DNA from 2 places in the Paenibacillus sp. FSL F4-0125 genome. Region 2 is predicted to be linked to the other one. Evidence: riboswitches for the same ligand, from Rfam matches in the RefSeq annotation. Region 2 holds a riboswitch; the other holds the start of a gene.
What was found. A riboswitch is a leader RNA that binds a small molecule or an ion and turns the genes downstream of it on or off. The one in region 2 is predicted to bind S-adenosylmethionine.

Region 1 (14,277 bases), 3.6 Mb from region 2:
TATGAATATGATATCACTTTTGGATAATAATGTGTATACAAAAATGTAATCAAATAATGAATTTATGTTCACAGGTAAATGCGGTTAGAATCAGCTCCACATCACAAAAACGCTTGTTTATCATTCATCCAATTAAGAGGATGAACGACAAACAAGCGATAAATGTAACCGTATGAAATTGGGATTAGTTCTGCATGATGAAATCATTATCAATCTTCGCATTAGCATCATCGAACACGCGCAGAATATCGTAGCGAGTATTCCGCTGTGCCGGGATTTTGCCCGCTTCGCGGATCAATTGAGTAATCGACTCAATGTTGACCTTGTAAGTTGCACCCGCAGAAGATACTACGTTCTCTTCAATCATCGTACTACCGAAATCATTGCAGCCGTATTGAAGGGAAAGCTTGCCGACCTCTGGTCCCATAGTTACCCAAGAGGACTGGAAATTCTTGATGTTGTCTAGAACAAGGCGACTAATCGCTACCGTCTTCAGATATTCCTCAGGCGTTTGTCTATCCAGCTTCAGGTTGGTATTGTCCGGTTGGAATGTCCAAGAGATAAAGGCCAAGAAACCCTCTGAATCATATTTATTAGCAATACACTCGTCCTGAGCCTCGCGCACACGAAGTAAGTGCAGTGCCCGTTCTTCCATACTCTCTCCAAGTCCAATGACCATTGTAGCCGTTGTATTCATACCGATCTTATGCGCTGTCTGCATTACGTCCATCCACTCGCGCCATGAGCCTTTAAGACGACTGATCTTGCGGCGTGTACGGTCATCGAGAATCTCTGCTCCCCCGCCTGGTAAAGAATCCAGACCAGCAGCATGAATTTCACGTACTACTTCCTCGAGCGATAATCCCGATACTTCCTTCATCTTCATAATCTCTGCTGGTGAGAAGGAATGCATTGTAATCTCAGGGAACCGTTGCTTAATTCCGCGAAGGATATCTGTATAATAGCTGAAAGGAAGATTAGGGTTCGTTCCACCTTGCATTAGTATTTCTGTACCATTTACAGCGATGGTCTCAGCGATTTTTTGGTAAATCGTCTCATCCGGCAGTACATAGCCCTCATCAGAGCCCGGTCTACGATAAAATGCGCAGAAGCGACAGTAAACATCACATACATTCGTATAGTTAATATTACGACCAATTACAAACGTGGCCATCGGGTCCGGATGCCAGCGTTCCATTATGGTGTTTGCAGCAGCACCCATTTTCTCAATTTCGTTGCTCTCGAACAGTCGGATGGTATCTTCCAATTGGAGACGTTCACCCCGTAGGGCTTTGTCCAAAATAAGATCTATCGCACTCATCGTTCGCATCCTCCTTTTAAACCCTTAGGGGTATTGGTAGAATCACAAAATAACAGGAAGAAAAAACGTTGTCTCCTTTCAAGATGACAACCCTTTCTCATACAAATGAACAGTTCATTTCCTCATCGTATCACAATCTGAACAGCTTGAAAAATGCTTTTACGTTCTTCGTAAAATCCCTTCCAGAAGAAAAGCAGCATCGCACTAAGCGATACTGCTAGTTTATACTCTATTTTTCCACTAACTCTTGATTAAAAGTATATCCCAGTTATTTCGACTCAATTTCGGCCCGTGCCGCCTCTAGTGCGTGGCCAAGATCAGCAATCAAATCCTCTGCATGCTCAATACCGACAGAGAAGCGCAGCAAACGATCATCTACACCCACAGCATTTCGAATCTCCACAGGAATATCAGCATGTGTTTGTACAGCCGGATATGTCATTAGTGACTCAACGCCGCCCAGACTCTCTGCGAATGCGATAAGACGAATATGACGAAGAAGAGGCTCTACGTATCTGGCATCTTTTAATTTGAAAGAGAAAATACCGGTATTCCCTGAAGATTGGCGATTCTGGATTTCATGCCCCGGATGATCTGGCAGTCCTGGATGGAACACTTCCGCAATTGCTGGATGCTCTAAAAAGTAGTGGGCGATTGCTAGTGCATTGCTCTCGTGGCGCTCCATACGCAGAGCCAACGTCTTCAAGCCTCTCATCAACTGATAACTGTCTGTTGGTCCGAGAACAGCACCGATAGAGTTATGTAGAATTGCTATTTCAGCAGATAATTCTACACCCTTGGATACAATTAAGCCTGCCAGCACATCATTATGACCACCCAAATACTTAGTAGCGCTATGAACTACAATATCCGCACCTAATTCTATAGGACGTTGGAAAAACGGTGTCAGCAGCGTATTATCTACAATGCTGAGCAGCCCATGGTGACGTGCCCAAGTACATACGGCTTCAATATCCGTGATCATCATCAGTGGGTTCGTTGGCGTTTCAATAAATACAGCTTTCGTGTTGGGACGACGCGAAGCTTCCAGTGCATCCAAATCATTCGTGTCTACATAAGAAGCAGTGATTCCGAACTTGGACATAATCCGTTCCAACAAACGATAGGTACCGCCGTAAAGATCCAGCGAAACGATTAGATGGTCGCCTTGAGCGAACAAGGTAAGAATCGTTTGAATAGCTGCCATTCCTGAGCTACAAGCAAATCCTGCATCTCCAGATTCCAGTTCCGCAGCTGCATTCTCAAGCACCGAACGGGTCGGACTCTTGGTGCGGCTATAATCAAACCCTGTGCTCTGACCGAGTTTTGGATGACGAAATGCCGTTGCATTATAAATCGGAAAATTAATTGCTCCTGTGGCTGGATCTTCTTGAGAACCTATTTGAGCCAGTCTACTTTCAATCCTAAGTTTGTCATCCATGATTAATGCCTCCTAATTTATATTGTAACGCTGTTATTAATAAACAATCGGGTCGATATCATAAGGCGTTTCTTGATATACATAGTAATTGAGCCAGTTAGAGAATAATAAATTGGCATGCGCACGCCATACTGCTGGAGGTGTACGTTCAGGATCATCTTTAGGGAAGTAATGTTTCGGCAAAGCCATCTCCATCCCTCTAGTCACATCACGGTCATATTCCCATTTCAAGGATAGAGGATCATATTCGGAATGTCCGGTCACAAATATTTGTTTACCGTCATTTGTAGCCACTAGATACATACCAGCTTCTTCGGATTCCGCCAGAATCTGCAGATCTGGATTATTCTCAATATCTTCACGGGAGACGTCGGTATGACGGGAGTGTGGTACATGGAATACCTCGTCAAAGCCGCGCAACAATTTAATGTTATTTTGATTTATCGTATGAGCGAAGACGCCAAAGCATTTTTCAGGCAATGCCACTTTACGAACACCAAAATGATGATATAAGCCTGCCTGTGCCGCCCAACAAATATGCATGGTTGAGGTCACATTATCCTTGCTCCATTCAAAAATCTCTTTCAGCTCTTCCCAATACGATACTTCCTCGAACTCCATTTGCTCTACAGGAGCACCTGTAACGATTAGGCCATCCAAACGGCGGTGACTGATCTCGTCAAAGGTTTTGTAAAAGCTCTTCAAATGTTCAGCAGAAGTATTCTTGGAAATATGGGATCGTGGATGCAATAACGTAACATCAACTTGTAGTGGCGAATTTCCAATTAAACGCAGCAATTGAGTCTCTGTCGTCTCTTTCGTCGGCATGAGGTTCAGAATAGCAATCCGTAGTGGACGGATATCCTGATGGAAAGCCTGACTTTCGTCCATCACAAAAATATTTTCTCCGGATAGTACTTCTTTCGCCGGTAAACTGTCGGGAATTTTAATTGGCATTGTCTTTCCACTCCTTAGCTGAATTTAGTTGTTTTGCCGCTCTGCGGCTTGCTGAACAATAAAAAGACCTTTCTCGGAAATCGAGAAAGGTCATATCTACAGTCATATGCGCCTCTCTCATCTGCCAGAATGTTCCTGAAGACGATTAGTCGTCTGCAGAAGTTCCGCAAGAATTAGCACCGTGCGTTTACACGCCGGTTGCCGGGTTTCATAGGGCTAGTCCCTCCACCTGCTCTTGATAAGATTTAGCTGTATTCAATTAAATTACTTTAAAATTCACTTTAAATCATGAACCTCCTTTTCGTCAAGTCCATACAATGCTGAAGAAGCCTCAAAATCACAATAAATTTGCTTGAAAGAGGCATACTCCGTTGTTATACTAGACAAGTATTTCATACCTGAACGAAAAGAAGAGGTGAGAAGAAGAATGGAAGGCGACCCGAGCTCGCAAATTAGTGTACAGAATGAGCAACCACACAGGATAATCATCAGCTTGCCGGCGGCGGGAGCAGTTCTTCTTCATGCCCTCGAAACGTCATTTGGCCCTATGTATTGATGTAACGCCGGCCAAGCTGATTTTTTTCTCTGTGCTTAATTTAGCAGTCCCTGGTGAAGACCTGGGGATAGGAGGAGTGAAATCAGATGAAAATCCGGCTGGTGAATGCAGGGGTTTTTACACCTATTGATGAAATTGATGAAACACTGACACCCCCAACGGAAGGGTTCTATTGGATTGACGCCGATGTAGAGGATTTAGAGCTGCTTCAGCCTTTGTTCAATCTACATGATCTTGCTGTTGAGGATTGCCTTAGCGAAGAGGATCAGCGTCCGAAGATAGAAATATACGAAAGCCACTACTTTATAGTTGTAAATAGCATCCGCTTTGATGATGAAGAAATTTTCCTACGGGCGCTCAATGTATTCCTTGGAAGACATTACATCATCACTGTAACGAAACAAAAGATCAATGAACTTCGAATCCTAAAGCCTATGCTCTGGGAGCAAGAGGTAAGCGAACCGGATATGTTCCTTTACTTACTTATTGACCTTGTCGTGGATAACTATTTTTCCGTCGGCGACCGGATTGAAGCTCGAATTGAGAAGCTTGAAGAAGATATCCTAATGCATACCAAGAAATCTCATCTAAGTGAGATTATCGGTCTGCGAAGTGAAATTCTATGGTTGAAGAAAATGCTGGGACCACAAAAAGAAGTAATCAATACCCTAAATAAAAAAGATCTCCGTCTGATTGATGATCAGCTGCAGAAATATTTTAGCGACATTTATGAAAATGCGGTTAAAATATCTGAAACCTTTGAGACGTATCGCGATCTCATGGGCAACTTACGAGAGGCCTACCAATCCAGTATCGCCAATCGTGCGAATGAAATTATGAGAGTGTTTACTGCGATCACAACAATATTCATGCCTCTGACCGTAATTACCGGAATCTACGGTATGAACTTTGATCATATGCCCGAGCTTCATACGAAATACGGCTATTATGGCGTTATAGGCGTTATGTTGACGTTAGGCTGTGGGATGCTGTATGTTTTCCGCAAGAAGGAATGGCTATGAAACGAATCGGACGAATAAGTAAGGCGAAGGCTCTGTAACCGTAAGGTATAAGGTAGCCTTCGTCTTTTTTGTATGTGGACAATTAAAAACTAGTTGCCATCCCCATTTTATGCGTCTGCTCTCGACGGAAACGAATGCGGATCAATCGCAGGCGCTCATAGTAAATATCCAATCCTTCAGCAGCGGAAAACCCCTCTCCATAAACCTTATTTAACACCGGTTTTAGAAAGAGATCACCGAGCTCCACATATGCATTCCATACCGCTTCTTGCTCATTCTGTGGCATATTACCAAGCTCTACATGGATCAGCTTCTCAACGGAATAACCTTCTCTTTCTAGTTCCTCTACCACTTCAATCAGTTCACGCCGGTTCACTCCACTATTCACCTTAAGCTGTTCCAAGCCCAATCCACTCTCGATCCCCTGCAGTAAAATCCGCCGTAAGCGCAGTCGTTCGAGCTGCTTCTTATATTTGACCTCTTTCTGTTTATAAAGCCAATTTACAAAAGACTCCTCTTCAATTACTTCGTGAACCCAATTTAGAGGAAAGGAATGCTCCCTTGCCGCCACAGTAGTTATTGCCAGCCAATCGGTCCCAAACTGTGCTACCTTACCTTCTCCTACACCTGGAATTTGCAACAGCTCCTCTGGCGTATGCGGTAGAAATGTGCTTAACAAGCGCAACAGACGATTACTGGCGAGAATATAGGGCGCCTTACGTTCACTCGAAGCTTTTCCACGGCGCCAAGCACATAATTCCTCATAAACAACCTCATTCCCATGATGTTCGCTGTAATATTGAAGCTTCAGTTGCTCCTGATTCCGTCCAGTAAGACTATCCTCCTCGTGGAATATCCCATCAATTAAGGGGCGATAGCCATCTCCCATCTTCACCGCTAGCTCATGCCTGTATACACAGAGCATTTCATTCCAAGAACCACCTTCATACCATAAATTCTCGATGTAATTCTCCCCCCCTGAAAAATCGCGCCAGCCCAAACTCCAGATCCCCTCTTCCTCTCCAATCCACAGCTGGGCGTACATCTCTTGATCCACTCCAGATATTCTGGATAAACGGTTCATAAATACAATTTGCATATTCATCCCTACCTTTCTCAACTTACAGCAAGCACAATAACTTCCCGGACAGAGCCTTCTTCGGAACGAACAAATCCTTTCTCAAGTAGACCCCGAAACGCAAAAAAAGCACCTCTCTCACGATAAACGTGAAAGAGGTGCTTCCTCATTAAGTGCTATACTGTTAAATCCTAGAATACCATATATTACCGAACAGTCAATGTCTTTTTATACTAGCTTCTAGCTAGAGCTAATGTAGCCAGTCCAATCGCTCCAGCAAGCCCAGCATTATCTCCAAGACCTGGTGACACAACATAATTATCAATGTCGACATTAAGCGATGGATGCTGAACATAACCGTTCAATAGCTCTTGCAGCTTGGTACGAATTAACGGGAATAGGTGGCTTTGCTTCATAACACCACCGCCCATGACGATTTTTTGAGGAGACAGAATCAGTACATAATTCATGAGTGCATGCGCAAGATAGTGCGCTTCCATCTCCCATGCCGGATGATCCACCGGAAGGTCGCCTGCCGGTTGTCCCCAGCGTTTGCCGATCCCCGGACCTGCGGCTAATCCTTCAAGACAATCGCCATGATATGGACAGTATCCTTCAAACGTATCTTCTGGATGTCTACGAACTAGAATATGTCCCATCTCAGGGTGAGACAATCCATGGACCATCTGGCCGCCAACAACCGCTCCTGCTCCAATGCCTGTCCCAACCGTAATATACAGACAACTGTCCAGACCTTTAGCTGCTCCCCACTTACTCTCTGCAAGCGCCGCACCATTCACATCCGTGTCAAAGGCGATCGGAACGTTAAATTGCTCAGCCATGGTGCCTACCAGATTATATTGTCCCCAATGAGGTTTTGGTGTCGTTGTTATGTAACCATAAGTAGGGCTGTCCAGTACAGGATCAATAGGCCCAAAAGATCCGATTCCGAAAGCTTCTACATTCTTCTCTTTAAAATAATCTATTACTAGTCCCATCGTTTCTTCCGGTGTAGTTGTCGGAAAGCTAACTCGGTCGACAATGGTACCGTCCTCATAACCAATCCCGCATACAAACTTTGTTCCTCCTGCTTCAATCGCTCCCAATAGCTTCACAGCAATGATCTCCCTTTCTCTAGTTAGAAGTAAATACGCTACCCATACAAAAATGAATAATATCATTTAAAAAAGCAATCACCAGTCCTAATTATACGTCGAATGAAGCGCTATCACAACAAGTATAAACGCCTTCGGCATCCTGATAAGGACCGTAAGCGTTTAAGCGAGAAAGATAAGGATAATGTATAGCGTGAAACTTATTTGTCTTACAATTTAATAAAAACACCCTCCATGCAACTTTGCATGAGGGGTGTCTGTCCTTTAGTTATTCAAGTCATCGAACATGGAGCCTTTTACCGTAACCTCAATCTGATCCAGCGGCTTAATGCCGTTTAATTTGCCTAATGATTTGTAGGCATTGGTACTCTTGGACAGCTCCACATCTGCCAGCCAAGCCTTCACATAGTACTTGCCGTCTGGCATTTCAGCTGTAGTATAGACAGGGAGTTTGTCTTTGTTGATCGTAATTGTTACTGTAGACTTCTCCGTGATCTTGTACATATGCTGATTCAAGCCTACATATTCACGGTATTTGAAATTATTGAAGCTACCCAGTGTGCTAGACTGCGAGTAACCTTCCAGGATATTCTTCCAGAATTCATGGGTGCCTTTATCACTTTCTCTATCCTGTGAATATGGAATTTCTTCTACCTCTTTAGTAAAGCCTTTCTCAACCGTCAGCAATTTCTCATTATTCACACCCGTGTCATTCTCTACTGATAATGCTGCTGGCTTTCTCGCAAAGTTATTACCGTTTTTGCTGAGCGGCTCATTCCGCAAATTAACCGCAACCTTATCCTTATTAATATACATAAGATCAGTTTCATAGCGGAATGATTTCGTAAGGTCTTCAACAAGCTCCTTATGATCCACGGTGTCTTTATCCGTGTCCTTAAACATCACTGTCTCCAGCGTAAAGGTATAGGTTCCAACTGGATTAAAATAATACCCCGATTTAATTGGATAATCATAACCTTGCAGTTGTTTATCAGTTGCAAACACGGCAGTGTCGTAAGCAGCTTTGTTGTTAATCATTTTTTTTGCGGTATCTCTGGCCTTCTTATAAGCTTGAGCCATGCTATTCTCTACCTTCCAGCCAATATCTCCGCTTGCTTGCTGTGTAAAGATCCGTTCGAATTTCCCCTTAACCTTCGTCCAGTCCTGCAAGATCTTATTCTCATCTTCATGAGCCATCCAGCGAATTACATTATAGTTGTAAGGTTCACTTGTCCAGAGTAGCTTTCTGATTAACGAATCTGTTTCATTTTTGTCTATTGAATTCTTATATAACTTCGGCGCGATTTGTTCGAGCCCATTATAAATATAGGTCCGAATGGTTTTGACGTCTTGCCCGGGTGTAAACGGAGCCGAGGTGCTGCCGCTCGTCGTATATGTTTTACAAGATTCAACATCTTTGCCTTCCGCGTTCTTACTGGTGCTGCAAACCTCATAATCACGGGTATAATTTCTGCTTACAGTACCTTGGAAACTTATATTTCCTGACTTCTGATTAGGTGTGTACGGAGCTGGATTACTATACCATTTGCCATTAACCGGATCATCACCAAAATCAGGGCGCTGCAAGCTAGCAATGATGTCAGGTTTTCTCACTATTGTACTGGCAGCATCATTCACAGCGGGATTGTTCTCCACTCGAAAATAGCGATAGATCGCATCCGTATTATTAGTAACTTCCAAAGCACCTGTAGCATTGCCACTCCAAGTGAAATTAGCATAGGGCGGCTGTAAAACAGCTTTTATAGCAGCGCCATCAGCTAAACCGAAGTTCACTTTTTTCGATAACACATTGTAATCCAGATCAAAAGAGCCTTTGGTCGTTGGCATCGCGGTGACCTTCTGAATCCATCCATAAAGCTCATTATTTTCGTACAAAACTTCCTTAGGTGACTTTTGACTGTTCAGATTAAATCGTATGTTCACATCCCCATCAGGCATAGTAAATGTCGCGTAAAGAATATTGTCCGCCGCATTAGCTGCAAGCTTAATTTCACCAGCCAACGTTGACGCATGGCCGTGGTATTTTACGGGAATTTCCTTCCCGTTACTCGTAATCTTCCAAGCAAAATCTGTTGTTTTCTGGGTAGCGAAACTGGATCTGAGTCTAATCCCAACAGTTACCTCTTGTCCCTCTAATGCGCCGGTTGGCATCGTTTCGAAATGAGGGGATAAGTCATTTACCTGCAAAATAAAAGGAGCGATAGGAATGCCTAAGTAAGTGATATTTCCGTTAGAACCCTCAATGTAAATACGACCCGATCCCCATGACAGATATGTAGGCGGTTGCAGGACGTGTACATAATCTATCCACTGCCCCCCCTTAGACGGAGTCGCATCACTTGTATACACAGGACTGCCTTTAAGTGTATTGTTTTGATTGTTATAGATGAATTCAGCGTATGTTTTTTCAGCGTAATCTCTATTTAATCCATCGATAATGGATTTTTCAAAAGTTCCATTAGAATCTTTCAGATATTCACTTTTCTTATTGCTATAATCATCGAAATTATTCTCTGTAATATTGTACAACTCTTTAACTTTTTCATTTTTCCATGGACGATGAACCATATTGAAATCTTGTATCTGCTTTCCACTCCAACCTGCATACCAGGGCGCGCCTTCCGCTGAGACATCCTCGCCATCTTTTGAATAACCAGAGAAGGCATGCATTTTACTATGTTCCAACCAGTAATGAGGCTCTCCGTAAACTATTTCATAATTATTACGATTAGAATCAATACTTTTTTGAAGTAAATCTTTTCTTAGGTCCCTGCTACCTACTTTAACTGGGTAATAATCAGGCCAGCCATATATATTTTCCATATCATTATTAATATATTTTATAACTTCCTCTGGTGTTTTAGGTAAGCTCTCCAAAGGATCGTCTATCGCTTCCTCTGAGAAAACAAAAGTATTAATAGATTGAAATAATAATACGATTATCGCAAAAATACGTATAGATTTTTTCATATATTCACCTATCTCATAATATTTTCATATCTATTCATAAATCCTATTTCCTCCATATGGAAAGATGCACACTCCCCCACTCCTTAGATTGCACTATAACTTTAAAGTTTTTATCTGAGAATTCCTTTATTGGTAATACATCCACTCTTTCTCTTTTAGATCTTACATACTCCATAATAGAATCCACCACATTACTTTCAATCTTTTGTTTTAGAATTTCTTCTGCCTCATTAGCTGCTTGCACAGGATCAGCATCTTTAACTTCATATTGAACTGTGATTTGGAAAAGGTATTTACCCTCTGCTGGCTCAGAACTACCAAACACTGTGAGTTTAGAATTTGAAATATAGACAGGTTCCCTATTTGGTCCTAACTCAGTGTATGGAATTTTAAAACCTTCAACCGTTGCTACTTTTGGTTCACTTGAATTCCCTGTTTCTGGGGTACTCGTAGGAGGCTCGTTACCCGGAGTAGTTATATAAACCGTCTTCACGGCATCATCCCATTTCACGTTTACACCGAGCCCTTCATATACAAAACGAAGCGGGACAAACGTTCTTGATTGCTTAAACAGTGCAGCCGTATCCATTTGCTTCGTCGTTCCATTAAGCTCATAGCTCTTTTTCCCGATATAGACACCCATGGTTTTGCCTTCAAGCGAAATTGTCGCTTTTTTAGCCTTACTGTCCCATAACACCTCAGCTCCAAGAGCTTCACTTATAAAACGAACTGGAAGCTGAACTCTTTGCTGCGCATCAATAAAAGGCTGGGCATCTGGAAAAATCACCTTTTCTCCATTAACTACTACCCTCAATGGGAGACTTGCGGCTAGCCCCGTAAAACTCGAAGAGAACAGGGCTACCATTAATAATACAACCAGCGAACTCATTATTTTTTTCATATAACTACTCCTCTCAATTTAGTTGCCTATTGCTTAGTTCAGGCGCATTGTAGTAGTACTTGCACGGGCAGCCGCAACAATCTTGGATTCGATGTCTCGATATTTTGTTATCGTGTATTTTAGGCCTGCGGTTTTGCTATGAATTGCTGTTGTTACACGATTTTTTTGTGTCCTAACTTCATTGCTTATACGCTGCAACTCTCTTAATTGGGCTTGCACATAAGATTCACTATAAGCTCTGCCCACATTAGAACTTACTCCAGAAGCTATAGACAATATCCTTTCGACGATTTCAGCAATGCTCTCCTCCTTACGCACCAGGCTTTTCTGCAGACTCTCCAGTTTATCCATATTCGCCAAAATCTTGGCTCCTTGAATGACACTGGCGGATGCAACTGCAATTTTCGTTATAGTTTTTGTTATGGTCGATTTAACTTTGCTGATTGCTGAATCTTTAATGGCACGGGCACCAGCGATAAATTCATCCTTGGTTTTCTTGATTTTAGCTTTTACACTTTGGAATATATCTCCCATTTTCTTCATCGCTTTGTCTTTTACACCGATCCAATATTCCTTCTGAGCTTTTACATATTGAATAGTGTTATCCACAAACCGGTTGAAGCCATCTTTCATTTTCGTCATAACATCAGAGACTGCTTGTTTTACCTTTTGTGAAAACTCCGCAATTCTTTCACCGATTAGATTAGTGACTCGGACAGCTTCTGTAACCATATTCGTTACAAATTCAACACTTTGATTATAAAAGGAAACCACTCTCTCCTTGATGTCTTCCACCTTTTGCTTAATCCAGGGAATGACACTGTCAATGACAAAACCGATTATATAAAGCGCAATCAATGCTTTTATAGTACCAACGAGTACAGCTAACGCTGTAGTAATCGCCGCAGTAACAACTGCAACAGGCCCAACAGTCGCCAGTAATACTCCAACTACCGTTATTCCTGCAATCGCTAATGGCCGTAAATCCACTTCCCCATCCAGTACTTTGAACACCCCTTCAACCAAACTCTCCTTCAGAAAATCAGGGATGACCTCCAAACCAACCGTAATATTATGCACGAGGTTAGGAACTAAACCCCGTGTCTGGGAATCCGAAAGTAGAAAGGTGTTGTTTCCATTGGTCTTCAGTGAGAATAAGGAGTGATGAGCCAGTACGTCATCCCGTTCAGATTCAGTATCTATATAAATACCTGCCGAGGGATTTAGGAATAAGGCCGGTACGATGTCATATTTATTCCTGAACTCTTTGATTTGCCCTTTTTCATTCATTTCATCAATATTCGATTTGAACTTGTCTAGTACATCTCCATTAAATCCCGGAGCATTAAAGGTTGAAGCCGAAATGAGGTGTTTACGCAGATCCTCCGACAGAATAAAGGAAGAATATAAAGCCAGGTTGCCTCCTAGCGAATGCCCGGTCAAATATAAATCATAACTTCCGTCGGTCTTAAAGCTTTTCATATACTCTCTCGCTTCCGTTTGCTGCATAGCTTCAATGGAATACGCCGTTGTCCCGTTATTTTTCCAGTCATTGCGGTAAAGTGGGTTTTCCATAGGTTCACTACCCCGGAACGCAGCTACCTTTTCTCCGTTAAGGGTATCCACTGTAAATGCAACAAAGCCTGATTCCTCTTTTTTATTATGAGAGACGATATTGGAAATCTCCCAATTCTTATATGGAGGTTTATTCATCTGCTCTATGAGAACAATCCACTGGTCGTATTCTTTAACTCCGTTAAGATCGTTGGGAAAGCGCTCTTTTAATTGCCGCTGACCTTCGGGTGTAGAGTAGAAACCGAGAACTTCACCCAGAGTGATTTTGTCGTTCTTACGTGTATATATTTTCCCAAGGTCTTTATTATCTAATATATCTAAATAAACAATCTGGGAGATTTGCTTTAACTCAATCTCTGAAAGAATATCAGGATCAGCCATTACAATCCCCCTCTTTGTTTAAAGCTTTCCATTCTTTTCTCTTTCCATATTTCATAATACTCTTCTATTTCTTCTCGGGATTCTTCAATCTCCCCATCTGCCCCTAAACTGTAACCAACCATCGTTACAATGTTAACTATTCCTGTTTTCTTCGTTTCATCACTATAATAAAGATCCACATCTGATTCTGTCTTTTTGATGTCATCCAAGCGACTATGAGCTTCAGGAGTGAGGTAAGCTATAGTAATTAGACTACTGACATATTTGTTTTCCTCTAGCCTTTTCACAAATGCTAACTGGGCTTCAATTTCTTTATCCCGATCCGTGTTTCCTTTATTATCCATATAGTTATCACAATTTAAATATACTGTTACAACCTGCGTATTCGTTGGATATAACTTCAGAAATTGCTCATAGGATATCTTGGTATCGCTATGTTCGGGATAAACCAGACCTGTTTCGTTGGCGACGATAACCTTACTGTCAGGCCAAATACTAGCAGCCATTTCTTGAATGTGTGGTTCCTCATTTCTGGCAACTACTTGGTTTAAGTACTTGTCATAGACCTTTTTCAGATCCTTCGTAATTTCAACAGGAAATCTTAGCGTTTCATCTTTTTTCGGATAAACCATCGCCTTCAACGTATTGTTGTTCATCGTTCCCCAGCCGCCGCCTATACCGTCAAGGACAAATTCCTCTCCATACTTTTCATGTAAGGAGCTCAAAATTTTCTTTGCCGCTTTCTCATCTTTGGACTCAGATCCACAACCCATAAAGCTAAACATTGATACTAACAACATCAGAGTCAACACCTTCCTTGTACAAATCTTGTTCATGCAGCTTCGCTCCTTTGTGATGACGATCCAGTTCATGCTAGAATTCAAAATCCAGCTTCAATTCCGGGAATTTGAACATTTGATTCATGTAAGTTTCAACCAC
Region 2 (19,359 bases):
CAATAGGACGGTAAGCATTTATGCGAGAAATATAAGGATAATGTATAATGTGAAACTTATACTTTCTTATATTTTAACAAAAAGGGTGAGTCTCCAGATCGTTATGGAGACTCACCCTTTTTAAATGCTATAACGAGGTTCCTGCTTCCTCATCCTCTTCGCTGTCATCTTCATCATCATGCAGACTTTCCAAAAATTCGGCCGTAGCCCGGTCACGCGCTCGCCCTTTTTCCTTTAAGCGTTCAATGCCAGGGAGAATGAGCAGATCAATTTCCTTTTGAACAACATACGCTAGATCGTACTGATTCTGATCCTCCAGATAAGATCCAACCTCAATCAGTCCGTTGTATCGGTCCAATTCTTCTCGGGTCAGCAATCCACGCACCTGCACGCTGCAGTGACGCATCTTATAAGAATCTTCCTTTTTTCAGAACCAGCGGAATCCCACCGATAATGAACAAATAGCGCATATCCACAACTTTTTTCAATTGAGCTGCAGTCCAGCCCTTGTAAGTTTTGCTGCCAACTACAGCAATCCCTTGACCTTTACCTAGAGAAGCTACTGTTCCTTTATTGCTGAATGCGAATTTCTTTGGTTGTTGATTACGGATCGCAGCCACCAAATTATGTGCACAGCATTCTCCTTGTTGCATAGCAATTTGTGCTGTTGGCGGGTAAGGACGTCCTTCTGGGTTAATCATCAAGGAGCCGTCTCCAATAATGAAGATATTGTCTTGGCCTGGTGCACGTAAATATTCATCTACTTTCACACGACCACGCATAGCTTCAAATCCTGCAGCTTCAATCAGACGATTTCCGCGAATTCCGCCTGTCCAGACAATAGTAGAAGCTTTAATCTCTTCGCCTGATGCCAGAATTACACCGTTTGGTAGGCATTCCTTGATCGCAACGCCCATCTTGAATGTAACACCCTTCTTAGTGAGCAGGTTCATCGCATACTCAACAAGTTCAGGAGCAAATCCAGGCAGAGCTGTTGGAGCAGCTTCTATGTTATATATATTTACCATGCTTGGATCAACGTCAAATTCTTTACACAACCCAGGGATGCGGTCCGCTAATTCGGCCACAAACTCAATTCCGCTAAAGCCGGCACCACCGACTACGAAATTGATATGCTCCTGAGCATTGTTCTCGTTCTTGTATTTGGCAAATTGATACTCAATATGTTCACGAATCAAACGAACGGAGTTAATGCTCCGGATCGTCAGTGCGTATTTATCAAGTCCTGGGATACCGAAGGTTTCAGGCTCTCCGCCCAAAGCAATGACGAGATAGTCATACGAAAGAGTACCATCCTCCAAAATAATCTTTTTCTGCTGGGTACGAATTTCCTGAACAGATGACTTAACGAGATCGATCTTGAATTCATCGATTAGTTTAGAAATAGACACCCGAGTGTGTTCAATACTATCTGTACCCGCAGCAGGCATATGTAGATGGGTAGTAAAATAGTGGTACTCGTGACGGTTTACGAGCGTGACATCCGCTTCATTATAGTTCAAAGCCTTCTGTAAGCGCTGTGCGGTCAAAATACCCCCATAGCCCGCGCCTAAGATTACGATTTTGGGAATACTACTCATGTTCCGGCTCCTTCCAAGAGGTAAATCTGTCTTTGTATTTTTTATTGAAACAATGTACGGTCCTTTTTGTGAATTTATACACTTATATTTAGAAGAAATTCCAATCAAACTTAAAGGATTTCTAAATTGACCATATCCATTGTAAACCTTAGTGTAGTATTAATCAAACATTAAAATACTAAAAAACGTCACATTCTTATTGTGTTCTAAAGTCTTTCTTTGCAGGTATGTGTCACAATGTTTATAATAAGAAAGAATACAAGTATGGCAAAATGAATATATCAACTCGGAGGTGTAATATCCCGTGACACAAGAGCAATCCGGCGTTCCTATGAGCGACCTTTTAATCATAGGTGGCGGTCCAGCTGGCATGTTTGCCGCATTTTACGGTGGGATGCGTCAGGCATCAGTAACACTTATTGAAAGTATGCCCCAATTGGGAGGACAACTTGCTGCACTTTATCCTGAAAAATACATTTATGATGTAGCAGGTTTCCCAAAAGTAACTGCACAAGAATTGGTTGACAACCTGACACGGCAAATGGATATGTTCCAATCGAATATCCGGCTGGAGGAGAAAGTAATTTCTGTTCAGAAACGGGACGAACGCCATTTTGTAGTTACAACTGATGTAGCAGAATACCACAGTAAGGCTATTATCATCACAGCTGGTGTAGGCGCTTTTGAACCCCGCCGTTTAGAACTGCCAGACGCAGGACGGTTTGAAAAAGCCAACCTCCATTATTTTGTGAATGATTTAAATGCCTTTAAAGATAAAAAAGTTCTGATCAGCGGTGGCGGAGATTCCGCAGTAGACTGGGCGCTAATGCTGGAGCCGATCGCGAAGCAGGTAACCCTGATTCACCGCCGGGATAAATTCCGTGCGCATGAACACAGCGTAGAGAATCTGATGGCTTCCAAAGTTAACGTAATTACACCTACTGAAATTACAGAACTGCATGGTGACGAGTTCATAACTAAGGTTACCTTATCCCATATCAAAACCAAGGAAACACAAGAGATCGAAGTCGACAGTGTAATCGTCAATTTCGGATTTGTTTCCTCGCTAGGACCTATTGCAGAATGGGGTATCGATATTGAAGGAAACTCCATTGTCGTTGACTCACGTATGGAAACAAGTATTCCAGGTATCTTTGCGGCCGGTGATATCACCACATATCCGGGTAAGCTAAAGCTAATTGCTGTAGGATTCGGTGAAGCTCCAACGGCTGTGAATAACGCAAAAGTCTATATCGATCCGGAAGCTAAGCTTTCACCAGGTCACAGCAGTAATATGAAACTCTAATTCTATCTACTACAATAAAAAAGGGTATTCTGATAGGCCTATCAATAGCAGCCTATCAGGATACCCTTTTATGTTTGTGACTCGCGGTTTATTTATATGTAGCCAGCTACAAAGGTATACTTTGCGCTCTTTTAATGAAGAACCGCATGAACTGGAGAGTGTAAGTTTCGTTTGCGAATCTCAACGAGTAGAAGAGCGATGAAATCATGCTCTAGTTGCAATTCTATCGCTCTATGGTAAGAGTCTAGAAGCATCTCATCGGACAATTCAACCATAACGTTCATCTACCTTTCCTGTATTTGGATCTGAATCTATCATATCAAACTATCATTTTTCGAACAAGCGTTCGTGTTATCCACAAGTACATGTGGAAATCCTGTGTATAATATGTGCGTAAGCGTTACAAAGGTGATAACTGCACAGTGGAATATGGGGATAATAGTTATACACAGGATTGAACCACTTGTATACAGCTAAAAATATATTTTTATTGTAAATAAATTACAATATAATTTACCCCAAAAGAACGCAACTAAACGCAATTTTATCTCACTACTCTATTATCGTCAATTTAAAAATATTTGTTAATTTACTGAGGTCTTGTATTAACCTCCAAAATCCATATTTTACCTGAATAATCCACAGCATAATCAAAGCCCAGTTCACCTATTCCCGGGAAGTGCCGCTCCATTAGTTCAATACATACAAGTGTTAGTCTACGCATCTCCGCTTTCTTCGCCGATGCTTTCATCCGGGGCAACGATCTGCGAAGTCCTTCACGACAAGAAAGCATCGTACCACCTTTACATAAATTGGTTACGAACAGGCCCGGTCGAGCTAATCTTCCTACCATGGAGCGAAACTCCCATACAGCACCGTTTTTCACTACCTTGACCCGATAATCAATAGGACGCCCGCCAATCCTGGCGAGAGAAATCCCCTGTTGAATCAAATATCTGCGTCTGACCTTGACGAAATGGAGCGCCCGTCTCATGGATCTGAAATCCTTGTAAATTCGAGTTCTGTCCATATAAGTAAATCCATAACCTCGGCTATCCCGAAATACTTTGATTACACCGTAACCTCCGCCACCAACTATAGGTTTAATAACAACATTTCCATATCTCCGGAGCATGGCTAACAGTGAGTCAGCCGAATACACCCTCGTCATTGGTATATAATGAGAAACCCTCGCGTCACTGAGCAATGCTTCTGTCTTTAACCATTTGCTAGCCAACTGTCTTCCCGACATCGTCCTTTCCCTCCTTTCACATTCCAGCCTACCCTATACATTACTCAGAAGAGGTCCCGCCCTCTTGTATGATTGTCCGTATAGGAAGAGGCTATTAGCAAAAAGGGCTTAGAGCTTGTATCGACAACAATCTCAGCCATGCATAGTTAGATTGCAGATTTTGAAGAATCTTATCGCTGAGCGTTCGACATTTTAATCGTAATGGATGAGTTCACTATAACTAGAATAATCTTCAAAATCGTTGTATTATTAATAGCGGTTACATTTTCAATTCTAACTATATAATTATGTCTCAGAGGTTCTTAAAAAAAACAGCGCGGGGAGGGCTCGGAATGGCTCAGTTTTTCGAGGTATTATATTGGGTGGCCATGCTTGGGATGTCCATCGTATTGGCTGGAACGACTATACTGATCTGCGCTATTGGCTTTAAATTCATTAAAGACAGACGCAGAGCATTGGGTGCTGGCTGTATTGCCTTTTCCCTTGGAGCCGCAGCGCTCATCGTGTTTATGATTAATTACAAGTTCATTATTCCAGCCTAAGTGTACCCTGAAACAAACAGAAGCCCTCTCACGGAATTCCGTCGGAGGGCTTTTGTTTGTATTGTACTCATATATCTAATGAAAGACGGATCATATCTACTACTTTAATCCCATTCTCAACAATCTCTTCACTATAATGTCTGATAAAAAAGTCTTTATCGATTCCGGTAATTCTAAATCCACTTTTCTGATAGAGAGCCAGCTGCCCTACACTTGAATTCCCGGTACCCACTTCAATCGTCTTCGCACCAAGTAATCTCGCATTCTCAATCGCATGATAGACCAACCGTTTTCCTATTCCTTTACTTTGCTGCTTCTCATCAACGGCTATATTCACTAGCTCTACGGTCTCAGGCCTCGTTTGTAGCAAAACATAGACACCAATAATGCAATTTTCTATTTCAGCTACAAAACATTGACCTCTTTTTAAATACGCTTCAACAAGACTTTGTGAAGGATCGGCTAATAACAACAGATGCAAAGGGGGTTGTTCTTCTGCGTTTAATTTCCTTATCAGCATGCATAGAGCTCCTTGTGATGACTTTTGTCATTGAGAATAAAAAAAAGCCTCCAAGCCCGATGTTCTAGAACTCAACATAGGACCTGGAGGCGTGTCGTTGCAATTAGCAAGGCTCTTCGTTCGGTTTCCCTGCATCCGTAGCTGTCCGGAAGCTTGAGCCGCAGCCGCAGGTTGCAGTAGCGTTCGGGTTATTGATGGTGAAGCCGCCCGTCATGCCGGATTCTTCAAAATCAATTTCGAGACCATCAAGGTAACGAAGATTCTCTTTCTCCACGACAACCTTCATTTCTTGGATGTCCATATATACGTCCTGATCGGTTTCATTATCATCAAAGCCCATAGCGTATGAGAATCCACTGCAACCGCCAGGCGTTACCCCAATACGGAGGAACATGTTCGGCACTTCTTGTTCAGCAAGCATCGCCTTCAGTTGTTCTGCTGCCTTTTCGCTAATATTAATCATGATCATATCCTCCTATAAATTAGATTCACTTCATAAGAAAAACTTATGTTTAAGAGACCTTCCGGTCAAAAGTTGCTTTCTTAAAAATATATACTTAATAAACTCAGTATAACCCACTATTCCATTACCCTCAAGTCACAACTGCCTTATGCTTGACCTATCACCCCAAAATAAACCATCCATATCCAGCTGTTGATCCCCATATAAGAGAGGTTTATAATAAGGAAGGCAAACATAAGTAAAAATTCGGAAATTTGTCACGGAGGCTAACCCTCCGCTTTATTTTCATGAATGAACAGCTACCGTCTGGGTAAGTCTGGGAATTATCTGCGGGCAATGGACCCCGTAAAACTTTCAGGAGGAATTCATAACATGTCTACTCTTTTCACCCCCCAAACAGACGCCCGAATGATGAACATTATTGAAAAAGTTCGCGGCGGCGAAAGATTGAATTTAGAAGATGGCGTTTATTTATATCAAAGTAACGACCTACTTACCATTGGTCAATTAGCAAATGAAGTTAATCTTGCAAAAAACAACAACAGGGTATATTTTATCGAAAATATGAGTCTATATTTCACCAATGTTTGCGAATCACATTGTGCATTCTGCAATTTCCGCAAAGATGATGGAGAAGAGGGTGCTTATACCCTATCCGGTCAGGAAATGGTGCAATATGTCGAACAGCATATTCATCCAGGTGTACGCGAATTCCATATCGTGGGTGGGCATAATGACAAGGTTCCTTTCCAGTATTATGTGGATTCTTTAAAAGCCTTGAACGAACGTTTCCCTGAGGTAACCTTAAAAGCATACACAGCAGCTGAGATCGATTTTTTCACCCGAATTAGCGGATTGAGTATTCGTGAGGTTCTGGAACAACTGCGTGCGGCAGGTCTTAAAACACTTACCGGTGGTGGCGCAGAAATATTATCCGATCAATACCGTAAAAAAATGCGCGTTGATAAAGCTAATGTGGAAGAGTATCTGGAAGTTCACCGTACAGCACATCAGCTTGGCATGAAGACCCATACAACGATGCTCTACGGCTCCATTGAGTCTCATGAAGACCGTATTCGGCACATGATGCAGATCCGCGATCTGCAAGACGAGACCTCTGGTTTTATGGTATTCATTCCATTATCTATGCAGCCTAAGAATAAGAATGCAGGGATTATGCGCCGCAACTCCGCTTATGAGGATCTGAAGACAATTGCGATCAGCAGATTGATGCTCGATAATTTCGATCACATCAAAGCATACTTCATTAATATCGGCCCTCAGCTAACTCAGGTTGCGCTGAACTTCGGTGCTTCTGACGTACATGGCACCATTCTTAAAGAACGTATTAGCCATGCGGCTGGCGCCTTAACACCTGAAGGCCTCACACGCGATGAATTGATTTGGTTAGTAAAAGGGGCTGGACGAATTCCAGTAGAACGCGATACGTTCTACAATCCGATAAAGGTATACGAATAAAAGACTACCTTAGATCCGTTATCCTATATTGAAAGGAAGTTCGGTCAGCATGAGAACACTACTCGTTCTGGGCGGCGGCTATGGCGGCTTGGCCCTCATTCAAGAATTGCTCAATAATCATCTTCCTCAGGATATTGAAATTATCTTAATTGACCGAATGCCTTATCAAGGAATCAAAACGGAATATTATGCACTTGCCGCAGGTACAGTAACGGACTATCACTTGCGGATTCAATTTCCGGTTCATCCCCGTCTTACCATCCGTTACGGTGAGGTGAGTTCCATTGATTTGGATAGCAAAATCGTTACAATGGAGCCTGACGAAACGGTGTCTTATGACATTCTAGCCATTGCGCTAGGCTGTACTGACAATTACCATAACATCCCTGGGGCTGATCAATACACTTGCAGTATCCAGACCTTTGCAGGGACCCGGGAGACTTATCAACGCTTAAACGATGTGAAGCCTTATGGAACGATAAACATTGTTGGCGGTGGACTAAGTGGAGTGGAATTGGCGGCAGAGCTTCGGGAGAGCCGACCAGATCTTAATATTGCTATTCTGGATCGCGGTGAACGTGTCTTGTCTGCTTTTCCGGCGAAGCTGTCACAGTACGTGGAAGAATGGTTTCATCACCATCAAGTACAGACGCTGGGACGTGTCTCTGTATCCCACGTTGAGAAAGATGCGCTTTTTAACGGTGCAGAAGAAATTCTTTCAGATGTTACGGTATGGACAGCAGGGATTCAACCCGTGAAGGTTGTTCAGGAATTAACAGTACCGAAGGATCGCGGAGGACGGATCATTCTGGACGAGTATTATCGTATACCTGATTATCCGGAAGTGTATGTGATTGGCGACTGTGCCAGCCTGCCATTCGCTCCAAGCGCACAAGCTGCAGGAGCGCAGGGTGAGCAGGTTGCTCAGGTTATTCAAGCCTTATGGCGCGGCGAGACCCCTAAGCTTCATACTATTCGTCTGAAAGGTACCTTAGGCTCGCTAGGCAAGAAAGCTGGATTTGGTCTGATGGGCCAACGCTCCGTTAAAGGACGGGTTCCACGTATTCTCAAGAGCGGTGTGCTCTGGATGTCGAAACGCACTTTAGGATAAACCTAAGGGCTGCTCTATTCCGTATTTATAACGGAAAAGAGCAGCCCTTTATTTTTTTCTAGAAAAAATATATGTTGCGCGACTACTTAGTCAAGGTCTATATTGAACCAAGCCTCTAGCTCTTTGATTTTGGCAGAAATCTTTTCTTCTAGCTCGTCAACAGTATCTGCTGCTACGATGTCTCCTTCGACCATGGCGAAAGGTGTTAAATAACATTCCCCACAATTGTTCAGGCATCCGTATTCGATTACATCGTAATCGGGATTTTCCTCCAGCTTATGCATTAGTTTGTCTGTTCCGTGACCCATGTTACTGGCACAAAATTCAATAATTGGTCTCATGATGATCTCCCTGTTCCGCCTAACCATTTTATTTTTTAACTTTTTGTACTATAATGAACTTACGAAAGGAGTGATTGAGAAATGAGTGAGAATGCACAAAGCACCGAAATGTATGATGAAGTATTGGAAGTGCTGGATAAGCTTCGTCCGTTCCTACAACGCGATGGCGGCGACGTTGAACTGGTTGATGTAGAAGACGGCATCGTTAAGTTGAAACTTATGGGTGCCTGCGGCAGCTGCCCAAGCTCCACGATCACCTTGAAAGCCGGGATTGAACGCGCTCTTCTTGAAGAAGTAGAAGGCGTACAAGAAGTTATGCAAGTATTCTAATCCCATTCAATATCATTCCCGATCCTCCTCTTCAGGAGATCGGGATTTTCTTATTATAGTGGATTTACCCTTCTCCTACAACATACAGCATAAAACCCGCATGCCATTAGGCAGCGGGTTTTATGCTGTAATTAGAGAGCAAGCTAGCTCTCTGTCTTAAAATGCTGGAATGATCGAGCCTTTGTACTGCTCTTCAATGAACGCTTTCGCTTCTGGAGAATTCAGTGCAGCGGCAAGCTTTTTGATTGCATCGGAATCTTTATTGTCAGGACGAGCTACCAGGATGTTAGCATAAGGGGAATCCGTACCCTCGATGAACAAAGCATCTTTAGTAGGAACCAGGTCAGCTTCTAAAGCATAGTTAGTGTTAATCAATGCAAGATCCACTTCATCTAATTGACGACCTAACATTGCAGCATCTAGCTCGATGATTTTAAGGTTTTTCTTATTTTCAGTAATATCCGCTTGGGTAGATGTGATGTTGGTATCATCTTTTAATGTAATCAGACCATTTTTAGCAAGCAAGATTAGTGCACGACCACCGTTTGTAGCATCATTCGGGATGGCAATTTTCGCACCGTCTGCCAATTCATCGATGGATTTGATTTTTTTAGAATAAGCACCAAAAGGTTCAACATGAACAGCTGTTACCGATACTAGATCCGAACCGTTCTTTTGATTCTGGTCATCTAGGTAAGGCTGATGTTGGAAGAAGTTAGCATCCAGGTTCTTCTCTGAAAGCTGAACGTTTGGTTGAACATAGTCAGTAAATTCTTTGATTTCCAAAGTAATTCCTTGAGCTTCAAGCAATGGAGCAATAGCTTTTAGGATCTCTGCGTGTGGAACAGGTGAAGCACCGACCACCAATTTCACTGGTTCTGTAGTTGATCCATTTGCAGCACCGTTGTCTGGCGCACTAGTGGCAGCCGAGTTAGAAGCATTATTGTTATTGCCGCAAGCAGCCAGCACCACAACCAGTGTCAGACTAAAAAAAGTAAGTAGTAATTTTTTCATTTTAAATCCCCCTCTTATCCTTGGTATTTGTATGAATAAGGCTATATATGGACGTACCTTATTTCCGTGTGAAATGTCGTACTAGCCGATCACCAGCCATTTGTAGCAATTGCACCAGTATGACCATCAAGACTACTGAGATAATCATAACTTCCTTCTCATAACGGTAATATCCGTAACGGATTGCTAGATCCCCTAGACCACCGCCGCCTACCATCCCGGACATTGCCGTATAGGAAACCAGTGTGACCAGTGTGATCGTAACTCCAGCGAGCAGACCTGGACGAGCCTCTGGCAAAAGAACGCGCATAACGATCTGATTCGTAGATGCTCCCATCCCTTGCGCCGCTTCGATTACTCCGCGATCTACTTCTCTTAACGCCGTTTCCACCAAGCGAGCAAAGAATGGAGCTGCACCAATCACCAGCGGTGGGATCGTACCGAGTACTCCGATAGAAGTTCCAACAACGGCTTTGCTAAATGGAATTAAGGCTACCATCAAAATGATAAACGGTACGGATCGTAAGATGTTTACAACGAATGATAAGACCGAGTAAATTACTCTGATTACTATACTATGCGATCTTCCCCATAAATACAATAGAATTCCGAGTGGTAAACCAAGAATAATTGTGAACAATCCGGAAAATATTAACATTTGCAAGGTAGCAACAGTAGCATCCATCATTTCTTGCCAGTTTAAATCTGCGAAATTCATTACGAAATCACCTCCACTTCAAGACCTTGAGCGGTTAGTTCGGCTATTGTCACAGCAATCGCTTCAGCTGGACCCTCGAACCTTACAATCATTTGTCCATAAGGTACGTCTTTAATCGTTGAGATGGTGCCGTGCAAAATGGCAAAGCTAACACCTGTTTCTCGTACTACATTGGAAAGTGCGGAGCCGTAGGTCTTTTCTCCGAAAAAAGTAATTTTGACGGCTTTAGAGTTGTCCCCAGCAGCAGCGTCAAGCGCCGTACGAAGGGGTCCCTCATTCTGTGACTCACTACGGATGAAATCGCGAGTAACTTCATGCTGCGGTTTTAAGAATACCTCCGTAACTTTACCTTGCTCAACGATACCACCACCATGAATAACCGCAACACGATCGCAGATACTCTGAATCACGTGCATTTCGTGAGTGATCAGCACAATAGTCAGATGGAACCGTTTATTAATATCGAGCAATAGCTTAAGGATAGAGTCTGTCGTTTGTGGATCAAGCGCAGAGGTTGCCTCGTCACATAGCAGCACATCAGGATCGCTGGCAAGTGCCCGTGCGATGCCGACCCGTTGCTTTTGCCCTCCTGATAACTGAGATGGATATTTATCCCGGTGTTCTTCAAGCCCTACTAGGGCAAGCAAGTCTTTTACTTTTGTATCAATAGCTGCTCTCGAAGTGCCTGTGAGTCGCAGAGGAAAAGCAATATTATCGTACACTGTCGCAGATGATAGCAGATTGAAATGTTGAAAAATCATCCCAATTTTGCGCCGCTGTTCCTGCAGCTGACCTTGGGTAAGCTTAGTTAGTTCAATACCATCGACCCAAACTTCCCCTTCTGTCGGGCGTTCCAACAAATTAATGCAACGGATCAATGTGCTTTTTCCCGCCCCTGAATGCCCAATGACTCCGAATATTTCACCTTTCTCGATAGACAGATTCAATCCGGAAAGTGCTGTGGCCGCATGGCTGCCTTTTCCATATACCTTTGTTATTCCTTTTAGATTAATCAACGATCATCGCCCCCTTTATATTTCACTTATTCCATACAAAAAAAACCTCTGACGATCGATGCAGATCGCAAGAGGCTCTGTGTGTTTATTTAGACAATGCCTTCTCATCTGCCAACGACCACAAACCTTGCGTCATTGTAGGAATTAGCACCATGACATTTGTACATAACGCTTATCGCGCTGTATACAAATCGGTTGCCGGGCTTCATCGGGCCTATCCCTCCGCCACTCTCGATAAGATATAGAGTATGAAATTTATGTTTGAATTCGTACAGACTTTAATGCAAGCATAAGTATAGTAAGTTTCTTGTTTTTTGTCAAAAGGAAATATATTGAACGCTTATGATTTTACCCGATTTGGCTTGCTTATTTCCTTACGCAACTGCTCATTGCTGTAGCTATATGCTGCGATTAACGTCTTACAGTTCATTTCGAGGGATTGCTTTAAATCCTCTAGATGGCTATCTAAATCCTCAAGCTGAATTTTGTCATGCAAGCCTTGATGTCGCTGCCATAAATCATCCTGCATTTCGGAATTCATATAATGAATTTCAGCATTTCTGCGCTTGCGTAGATTCTCCAGTGGATCACGATAAGAGTTCTTGATCTGTTCCAATTGATCCGCTAATGCTGGATGCACATTCAATAGTTGAAGTTGACGCAGCACTGTAAAATAAGAAAAGTGCGTTTTTAATTTGGAAGTTTTGAGGTCATAGAAATGATTCAGCACCGTTCCAAGCTTGTCCAGAAGAGAGAACACACGAATAAATCCATCTTTATAAAAATAAACATACCGCGCATAATCGCCCTGTTCCACTGGTGACATATCATCCATATAACCGGCGATTACCGATTTTCGGTAAAAAGCTGCAGCGAACCAGCTTTGCTCCAATTCATCCAATGAGGAGATCAACCCACGTGTCCAAATCTCCAGCTTGCGGTATTCATGGTCATTATCCTCATGGGCGTTCATTTCCTTGCGCAGTAAAGCTGCAAAAGTGGCCATATTCTCCATCGCATCAGCCAATACACCGCTGTTCTTTCGAGGCGGCTCTCCAAGTATAACCCGCAGCATATCCCAGTCCTCCTAAAGTTTTGTCCAGCACCACGATATACCGATTTCCACTTTATTATTCCGCAGGAAAAGCGACTCTATCCGCGAAGGGAACTTTCTACCAAGGGCTACAACGGTGTCATTGGATTCGTTGGATTTTTTTCAACAACGACATTTCTCGCGCTACTCAACTGCCAGACTCTTACGCTCATATAACATAAAACACCAAACAAACAAGCAATCAACAAAATATGAGCCAAAGCGGCAAATATGTACAATCTTTCATTATCTAATGTGTAAACAACTGCAGCTCCACTAAATACCTGCATCAAGCACAGCAGAACAGCCGCTACGCCAAGAGCTCTTAGCTCGGGGTAATCCTTATGTTTCCAAAAAGCTAAATGTCCAAGCACCGCGGTAAGAATAAATAAGATCAAAGCCGCAATCCGGTGTGTAAAAACAATACCGACTCCCCCGGAAAGCTCAGGCACCCATTCACCGTTGCAGAGCGGCCAGCCAGAACATCCACCGCGTGAATCTGTATGACTAACAAAGGCTCCGATATAAACGACAACATAGGAATATAAGGCCGTAAAACAGGTTAAATTGCGGAAAGCTTTGCTAACGGGCTTCTTCTGAATCTCCATCTTTTGATCGTAATCATAATCGCCTGCTTCATGCCATCTCTTTGTTCCAAGTGCAAGCATCAGAGAACTAGAAAAAGCGATCAAGGAAAAACCCATATGCAGTGCCATCACAGCAGCAGATTGGGATTTAATTACTGCAAGCGCTCCCATACCACCTTGTACAATTACAAACAACAAAGTCATAAATGCATAGACTAACAAGTCCCGACGATTTCGTGCATAACGCCAAAAAGCAAACATCGAAGCAAGTGACAATAACCCAGCCAATCCGCTAAACAAACGATGAGTGTATTCAATCATCGAACCTACAGTATAAGCAGGAATTAATTTGCCATGACAGAGCGGCCATTCATTTCCGCATTCCAATCCCGATCCAGTCTTCGTTACTACTGCTCCCCCTAGTACGGCTAGGAACATGATAAGGCAAGTAAGATAACTAAGCCATTTCAACTGATTTGTCGTCAAAAAATATCACCCGCAGTTTTTAGTAATGAAGAAGCATTTTAAAAAAACCACCGCTTTTGCTCAAACAGGCGAAAGCGGTGGTTTTCCGGAATTACTGTTGAAGACTTTGATGCACTTGAACCGCTTTATCCAGGAAATTCTCAATCTCCTCGCGGGATTTACGTAATTTATTAACGAACCTAACCAATTCACGTCCATCGGAATAAGCGACGAAGCTTGGAATCCCCATAATATTTTGTTCCTGACTAACATCACCTACAGCATCAACGTCAACCTCAACCAGCGTTAAACGATCGGCATAAGCTTGCTCTACCTCAGGGATAAAAGGATCGATAAACTTACAATCCGAGCACCAGTCCGCCTTGAAGATGGCTACTGTTAAGCGTGGAGATTGAATGGCTACCTGAAATTCACCAGGAGAACTTATTTTGTCCATAGTTTGTACCGTCCTTTCTTCCATATCTGTCAAATTTCTATTCTTTAAGTGAAGCAAAATGTCATGCAGAAGTCAAACCTATTCTCTCATACGAACACGCGCAGGCTGTAATTTCATCAGCGGATTCAACAATTTTTGCAGTGCACGCGGATAACTGGAGATTTCCTGTTTAGTAAGCACGCCCAGTACAATTAGCAATACCAGGTAAATAACAACAACTGCAGCCCCTACAACAAGACAAGTGATCAGAAACGCCAGGCGTGCAGGCATTAGATCCGTTAACAGCATTCCAGCTTGGTTCAAACCAAAACCAATACCTCCGGACACAAGAACCGAAATTCCAAAGCCGCCCCACCGTTTACCCATAATTTCGAAAGGTACAATGGATTTTAGCATTCGTAAATTAAGAATAGTAATGACTACGAAACAAAGTGCTGTTGCGCCGATAATCCCGTATATCCCAAATACCTTACTTAGTAAGAAGCTTGCTGCTAATTTAACAATAATACCCACTAGCACATAATACATTGAAATGCGTGATTTGCCCATACCGAGCAAGATGGAGTTCGTTGTCATCATGGTGATCTGAAAGATCGTTCCAATCGTAAGCATCGCCACAATTCCGCTTCCGTCCAAGCTGCTGAACAATAACCCGTTTACAGAATAGGCTGCTGCCACAAGTGCCAACACAATTGGCATCCCTGTCAGGATAGAAATCCGCAAAGCAAGTGTAATTTGCTTCTTCAAGTGTCCCTCATCACGACGGGCATAAGCAGCTGAAATGATCGGAATCAGCGAGGTACCTAGCGCAATGGCTAGAACCGGTGGAATTCCGGCCACACTTTGAGCACGCGTGGTTAGTATACCCAAAGCTGCTGTTGCACTCTCTCTACCCATCTGATCAATAAGCAGCGGTACAGCCAAAGAAGTATCAATTACATTCACTACTGGAATCGTAAGTGAGGAGAGCACGATCGGAATCGATAGTGTGAAAATATCTTTGTAAATTCCCCAGATCGGCAATTTTTGAGTGGTATTATAATTTAATCCCTGCTGTTTATCCTCTCGGCGCAGCTTGATCGCAAAATAAATCATGACACCAAATGCTGCAATACTACCAATTACGCTACCGAAGGATGCTCCCGCAGCTATAGTTGTATTGTTATATCCCTGCTGCAATAGAATATAAGCTAGTAAAATAGCGACTAGTACGCGAGCGAACTGCTCTACAATCTGTGAAATACCACCAGCCATCATATTGTTACGCCCTTGAAAATATCCACGCATCATGGCAATTGCCGGAAAAAGTAAAAGCGCAGGTGCAATAGCCCTAACTGCCATCGCTGATTCAGGTACATCAGCAATATGTGTCGCATAGAACGGAGCGCCTATGTACAGCAAGGCAGTCATGATTACCCCTGCTGCTACTGAAAACAGCAATGCTGCATGATACACTTGTCTCGCCTCTTCAGGACGATTCAGAGCGTACCGCTCGGAGACCATTTTACTGAGCGTACTTGGAATACCTGCTGTAGCCACGGTGAGCAGCATTAAATAGATATTGTTCGATACCCCAAATGATGCTCTCCCCACATCATCAAAAATATGATCCAGCGGCACCCGCTGAACAAGCCCGAGTACCCTTGCCACCAAAGCTGCAGCAGCAAGGATAAGCGTGCCTTTTACGAAAGACTCTTTCTTGGACAAACCATTTCCCCTTCTTCACTGTTAAAATTAAAACCGGACGACCCAAATAAAAAAGAGGACGACCATAATAATTTGTAGCACAATTTTGACAACAGTACTACTAAACAACCCAAGTATTGATCCTACACTTACTTTGGCAGCTTTAGCTGGTGAAGAACCCACGATCAATTCTCCTATAAAGGCACCCAAAAATGGACCAATAATAAGTCCAAAGGCTGGAATTACAAATGGACCAAGGATTAGCCCAATCGTACTCCCGATAATGGATGAACGTGAGCCGCCAAATTTCTTAACGCCCCACGCCCCTACAACATAATCAGCAATAAATAGTACTACAACGATCAGCGTTTGAATGATCCAGAACCAAACACCAAAAGGCTCGAAAGAGAAGAACCAGCCATATACGAAAAAGCCAAGATAAATCGCTAGTGCACCCGGCAATATCGGATACACAGCCCCGGCCAGTCCTACGGCGAATAAAGCAATAATAAGAATCCAACCCAGGATCGTCAATACTTAACCCCCTAATAGCAAATATGCTCTATGGATTCACTTCGAATATAGCAATTCTTCATTATTGGCTGCCTAAAGAGGTTACCACTTCATTAAAAATATACTTTTGGACAACTTCAGCGATACCATCATTATTATTAGAAGCCACCACAGCGTCAGCCTCTTCTTTAACCGTCTCCTGAGCGTTGCCCATAGCGACCCCAAGCCCTGCCTGCTGAATCGCCGCAAGGTCGTTGAGGCTATCACCAACTGCTATAACTTGGGACATTTCTAGCCCGAGCAGCGCACAGACTTCCTTGATTCCGGTCGCCTTATTCACACCTAGAGGATTAATCTCTAGATTATGCGGGGAGGAGTTCGTAATCTCCAGTCCACCCATATCTTGAAGGCGAAGCAGCAGCTTATGACGAAGCTCATCATCTTCGGTGTGATAACCGAATTTAAGCCATTCTCTGCCCGTTACATCCCCATCCCAGTTATCCCGTTTATGAACCTTTTCCGTAGAATAGGCCCAGAACCAAATGTCATCTTCCTTCGCAAGTTCATACATTTGTTTTACTAGCATAGGGTCCATCAGCGACCGGCGATAAATTTCGTGCGGCGCTCGCCACACCTCACTGCCATTCACAGTAATCATTGGTGTCCCTAGTCCAAGCTGCTCCGCATATGGAAATGCACTTGTAAAAGCCCGGCCTGTCGACAGACAGACATGAACGCCTGCGTCGACCGCCTTTTGAAGCCATTCCACCGTTGTAGGTGTAATAATTTGTTCATCATTCAGTAAGGTTCCATCCATATCCAAAGCAAGCAGGCGGTATTTGGCAGTCATTGCCACCCCTCCATTCTTGTATGCTCTCTAAAGAGCAGCTGTTTATTTTTTATTCCATATTCACCTTAGGGTCAGAGTTATTCGGTACCTGTAGCCGTTCCCTCCTTCGCAGGGTCATTAACATTATTACCTGACTGAAGGCTTTTCTTCGGAACACCATCAAGCCCGTATTCCCAATCATAAGCATCGAAAATTTTGCGTGCTACAGGCGCAGCACTTTGGGAACCAAAGCCACCCTCAGGAATGACTACGGCTACTGCCAGCTTAGGGTTATTACGTGGAGCATAAGCAATAAATACACCATTATCGCGAATTTGACCCTTAGCCACTTGCTGTGATGTTCCTGTCTTACGAGCAAAATCATAAGGGAAATCAGAAAAAGCACTAACTTCGCTTCGCATACCCTGTTGTATTTCTTTCCAATAGGATTTATCGAAGGCTGTTACTTCATCCAGCACCTCACGACCGAACTCCTTAACTACTTTTCCATCAGCATCTGTAATCTTGCTAACGAGTTGAGGTTTGATCCGCTGTCCTTCGTTAGCAAGTGTAGCTACGTATTGCGCAAGCTGCAACACTGTATAACTACCTTGTTGACCGAAAGAAGCATATACAAGTGCCGCTTGTGCACTACCCGCAGCCTCTATATTGGTATAGTTAATCTGTCCTAAGAATTCATTTGGCAGACCACTTCCCGTGGATACACCAAGACCAAACTCTTTCATATACCTATCCCAGACATCTATCCCCTTACTCTTATACTTCTCATATAATCTTTTACCGACCATATCAACCATGAACGCATTCGAGGACTTCTCAATCGCTCTTGCAGGGTCCATAGAACCGTAGACATGTCCTCCAGAGTTTCTTACCTTGGTTTCATGACCTGTTTTACCAAAAGTCGCAAAGCCTTTATCTGAGTAGTAGGTTGAAGGTGTAAAGAGACCTTCATTCAGACCCACGAGTACACTTAACGGTTTAATAGTTGAACCTAGAAGCAGCACTGATCTTAGTCCATTCCCTGAAGTTCCTGAAGAAATCGGGTTAATGGTACCGTTCTGGTAGTTGTCCATAATACTGTTCCAGACATCTGTAGATAAGGAGCCTGATGTCCAAATATTCGTATCGTAGTCCGGCATACTCGCCATACTGACGATATTTCCCGTATCGACTTCCATCGCCACAGCGTAACCCGTTAATGCATTAGGATGCGTTTTACCCTGTACAGGATTGGAATGCAGCCACTTAATCTGATCCATAATGGCCTGCTCTGTCTTCATCTGGATATTCTTATTAATCGTTGTCCAAACGTCGTTACCTTTCACAGGAGGGACAACTCGTTCGACTTTCTCAGCCATATTCTGTGGATTTACAGAAATTTCTTGATACCCATTTTGTCCCCGAAGCTCTCTCTGATACTGTAGCTCCAGACCGTCAAATCCGACAAATTCATCATCTTTGTACGTTAGTCCTGGCTCTGGATTGTTCTTCATAGCATTTAAGATATTCTTATAAATATTAAGGCTGTTTGCTGATTTAAAAGGCTTGATATACCCTATCGTCTGTACGGCAACCGTATCTTTATCGTAATGACGAATGCTTTCCTCGACAATTTCAAGACCTGGATAATCACCCTTATGTTCCATGAAATAGGCTACTTCCTGAGTTGTCAGATCAGCCTTAATCCGCCGTGCCATAAAGCCGAGTGATTTGCGGAAATATAAATCCAGCGCTTCAATAACATCTTCTTCTGTCATCTTTTCAGCATTTGGATCGCCATATTTATTGAAATCAGCTACCAGCTTCGCCGCCAATGCATCTGACTTGGCTTTAGCTTCCGGGGTCAGCGTAGTTTTACCGGTAATTTTATCTGTTTGTTTCGCGGTATACTCCTTATTGAGCGTAATATACAGCGATTGTACCGGCGTAGAGTACGCTAACTTCTCACCTTCAGCAGCATAAATTACACCTCTCATGGATGCAAGAGGGACATTTTTGGTATCTCTGCTTGTCTC

Region 1: it holds a riboswitch for S-adenosylmethionine, as region 2 does, so the genes downstream of both, metA (homoserine O-acetyltransferase MetA) here and NST74_RS24810 (methionine ABC transporter ATP-binding protein) in region 2, are expected to answer to the same signal.

Annotation. Positions count from the first base shown of each region.
Region 1 covers NZ_JBBOZJ010000001.1:1,939,509-1,953,785, reverse strand. Annotated here, with positions in the region: gene mqnC (cyclic dehypoxanthinyl futalosine synthase) at 185-1,321, opposite strand; gene NST74_RS08530 (aminotransferase class I/II-fold pyridoxal phosphate-dependent enzyme) at 1,590-2,762, opposite strand; gene metA (homoserine O-acetyltransferase MetA) at 2,799-3,719, opposite strand; SAM riboswitch class I at 3,834-3,964, opposite strand; gene corA (magnesium/cobalt transporter CorA) at 4,362-5,297, shown strand; gene NST74_RS08515 (HRDC domain-containing protein) at 5,380-6,396, opposite strand; gene NST74_RS08510 (ROK family protein) at 6,609-7,490, opposite strand; gene NST74_RS08505 (hypothetical protein) at 7,755-10,481, opposite strand; gene NST74_RS08500 (copper amine oxidase N-terminal domain-containing protein) at 10,525-11,382, opposite strand; gene NST74_RS08495 (Mbeg1-like protein) at 11,416-13,338, opposite strand; gene NST74_RS08490 (hypothetical protein) at 13,338-14,174, opposite strand; gene NST74_RS08485 (Mbeg1-like protein) at 14,212-14,277, opposite strand, start outside.
Region 2 covers NZ_JBBOZJ010000001.1:5,580,118-5,599,476, forward strand. Annotated here, with positions in the region: gene NST74_RS24740 (hypothetical protein) at 128-406, opposite strand; gene NST74_RS24745 (NAD(P)/FAD-dependent oxidoreductase) at 408-1,601, opposite strand; gene NST74_RS24750 (NAD(P)/FAD-dependent oxidoreductase) at 1,933-2,907, shown strand; gene NST74_RS24755 (sporulation histidine kinase inhibitor Sda) at 3,039-3,182, opposite strand; gene NST74_RS24760 (YheC/YheD family protein) at 3,497-4,159, opposite strand; gene NST74_RS24765 (hypothetical protein) at 4,492-4,701, shown strand; gene NST74_RS24770 (GNAT family N-acetyltransferase) at 4,769-5,221, opposite strand; gene NST74_RS24775 (HesB/IscA family protein) at 5,325-5,684, opposite strand; gene mqnE (aminofutalosine synthase MqnE) at 6,057-7,163, shown strand; gene NST74_RS24785 (NAD(P)/FAD-dependent oxidoreductase) at 7,213-8,274, shown strand; gene NST74_RS24790 (YuzB family protein) at 8,361-8,615, opposite strand; gene NST74_RS24795 (NifU family protein) at 8,697-8,945, shown strand; gene NST74_RS24800 (MetQ/NlpA family ABC transporter substrate-binding protein) at 9,102-9,959, opposite strand; gene NST74_RS24805 (methionine ABC transporter permease) at 10,018-10,677, opposite strand; gene NST74_RS24810 (methionine ABC transporter ATP-binding protein) at 10,677-11,693, opposite strand; SAM riboswitch class I at 11,795-11,934, opposite strand; gene NST74_RS24815 (Cthe_2314 family HEPN domain-containing protein) at 12,034-12,768, opposite strand; gene NST74_RS24820 (COX15/CtaA family protein) at 12,876-13,859, opposite strand; gene NST74_RS24825 (thioredoxin family protein) at 13,951-14,295, opposite strand; gene NST74_RS24830 (putative polysaccharide biosynthesis protein) at 14,374-16,002, opposite strand; gene NST74_RS24835 (DUF456 domain-containing protein) at 16,030-16,515, opposite strand; gene NST74_RS24840 (Cof-type HAD-IIB family hydrolase) at 16,577-17,344, opposite strand; gene NST74_RS24845 (peptidoglycan D,D-transpeptidase FtsI family protein) at 17,422-19,359, opposite strand, start outside.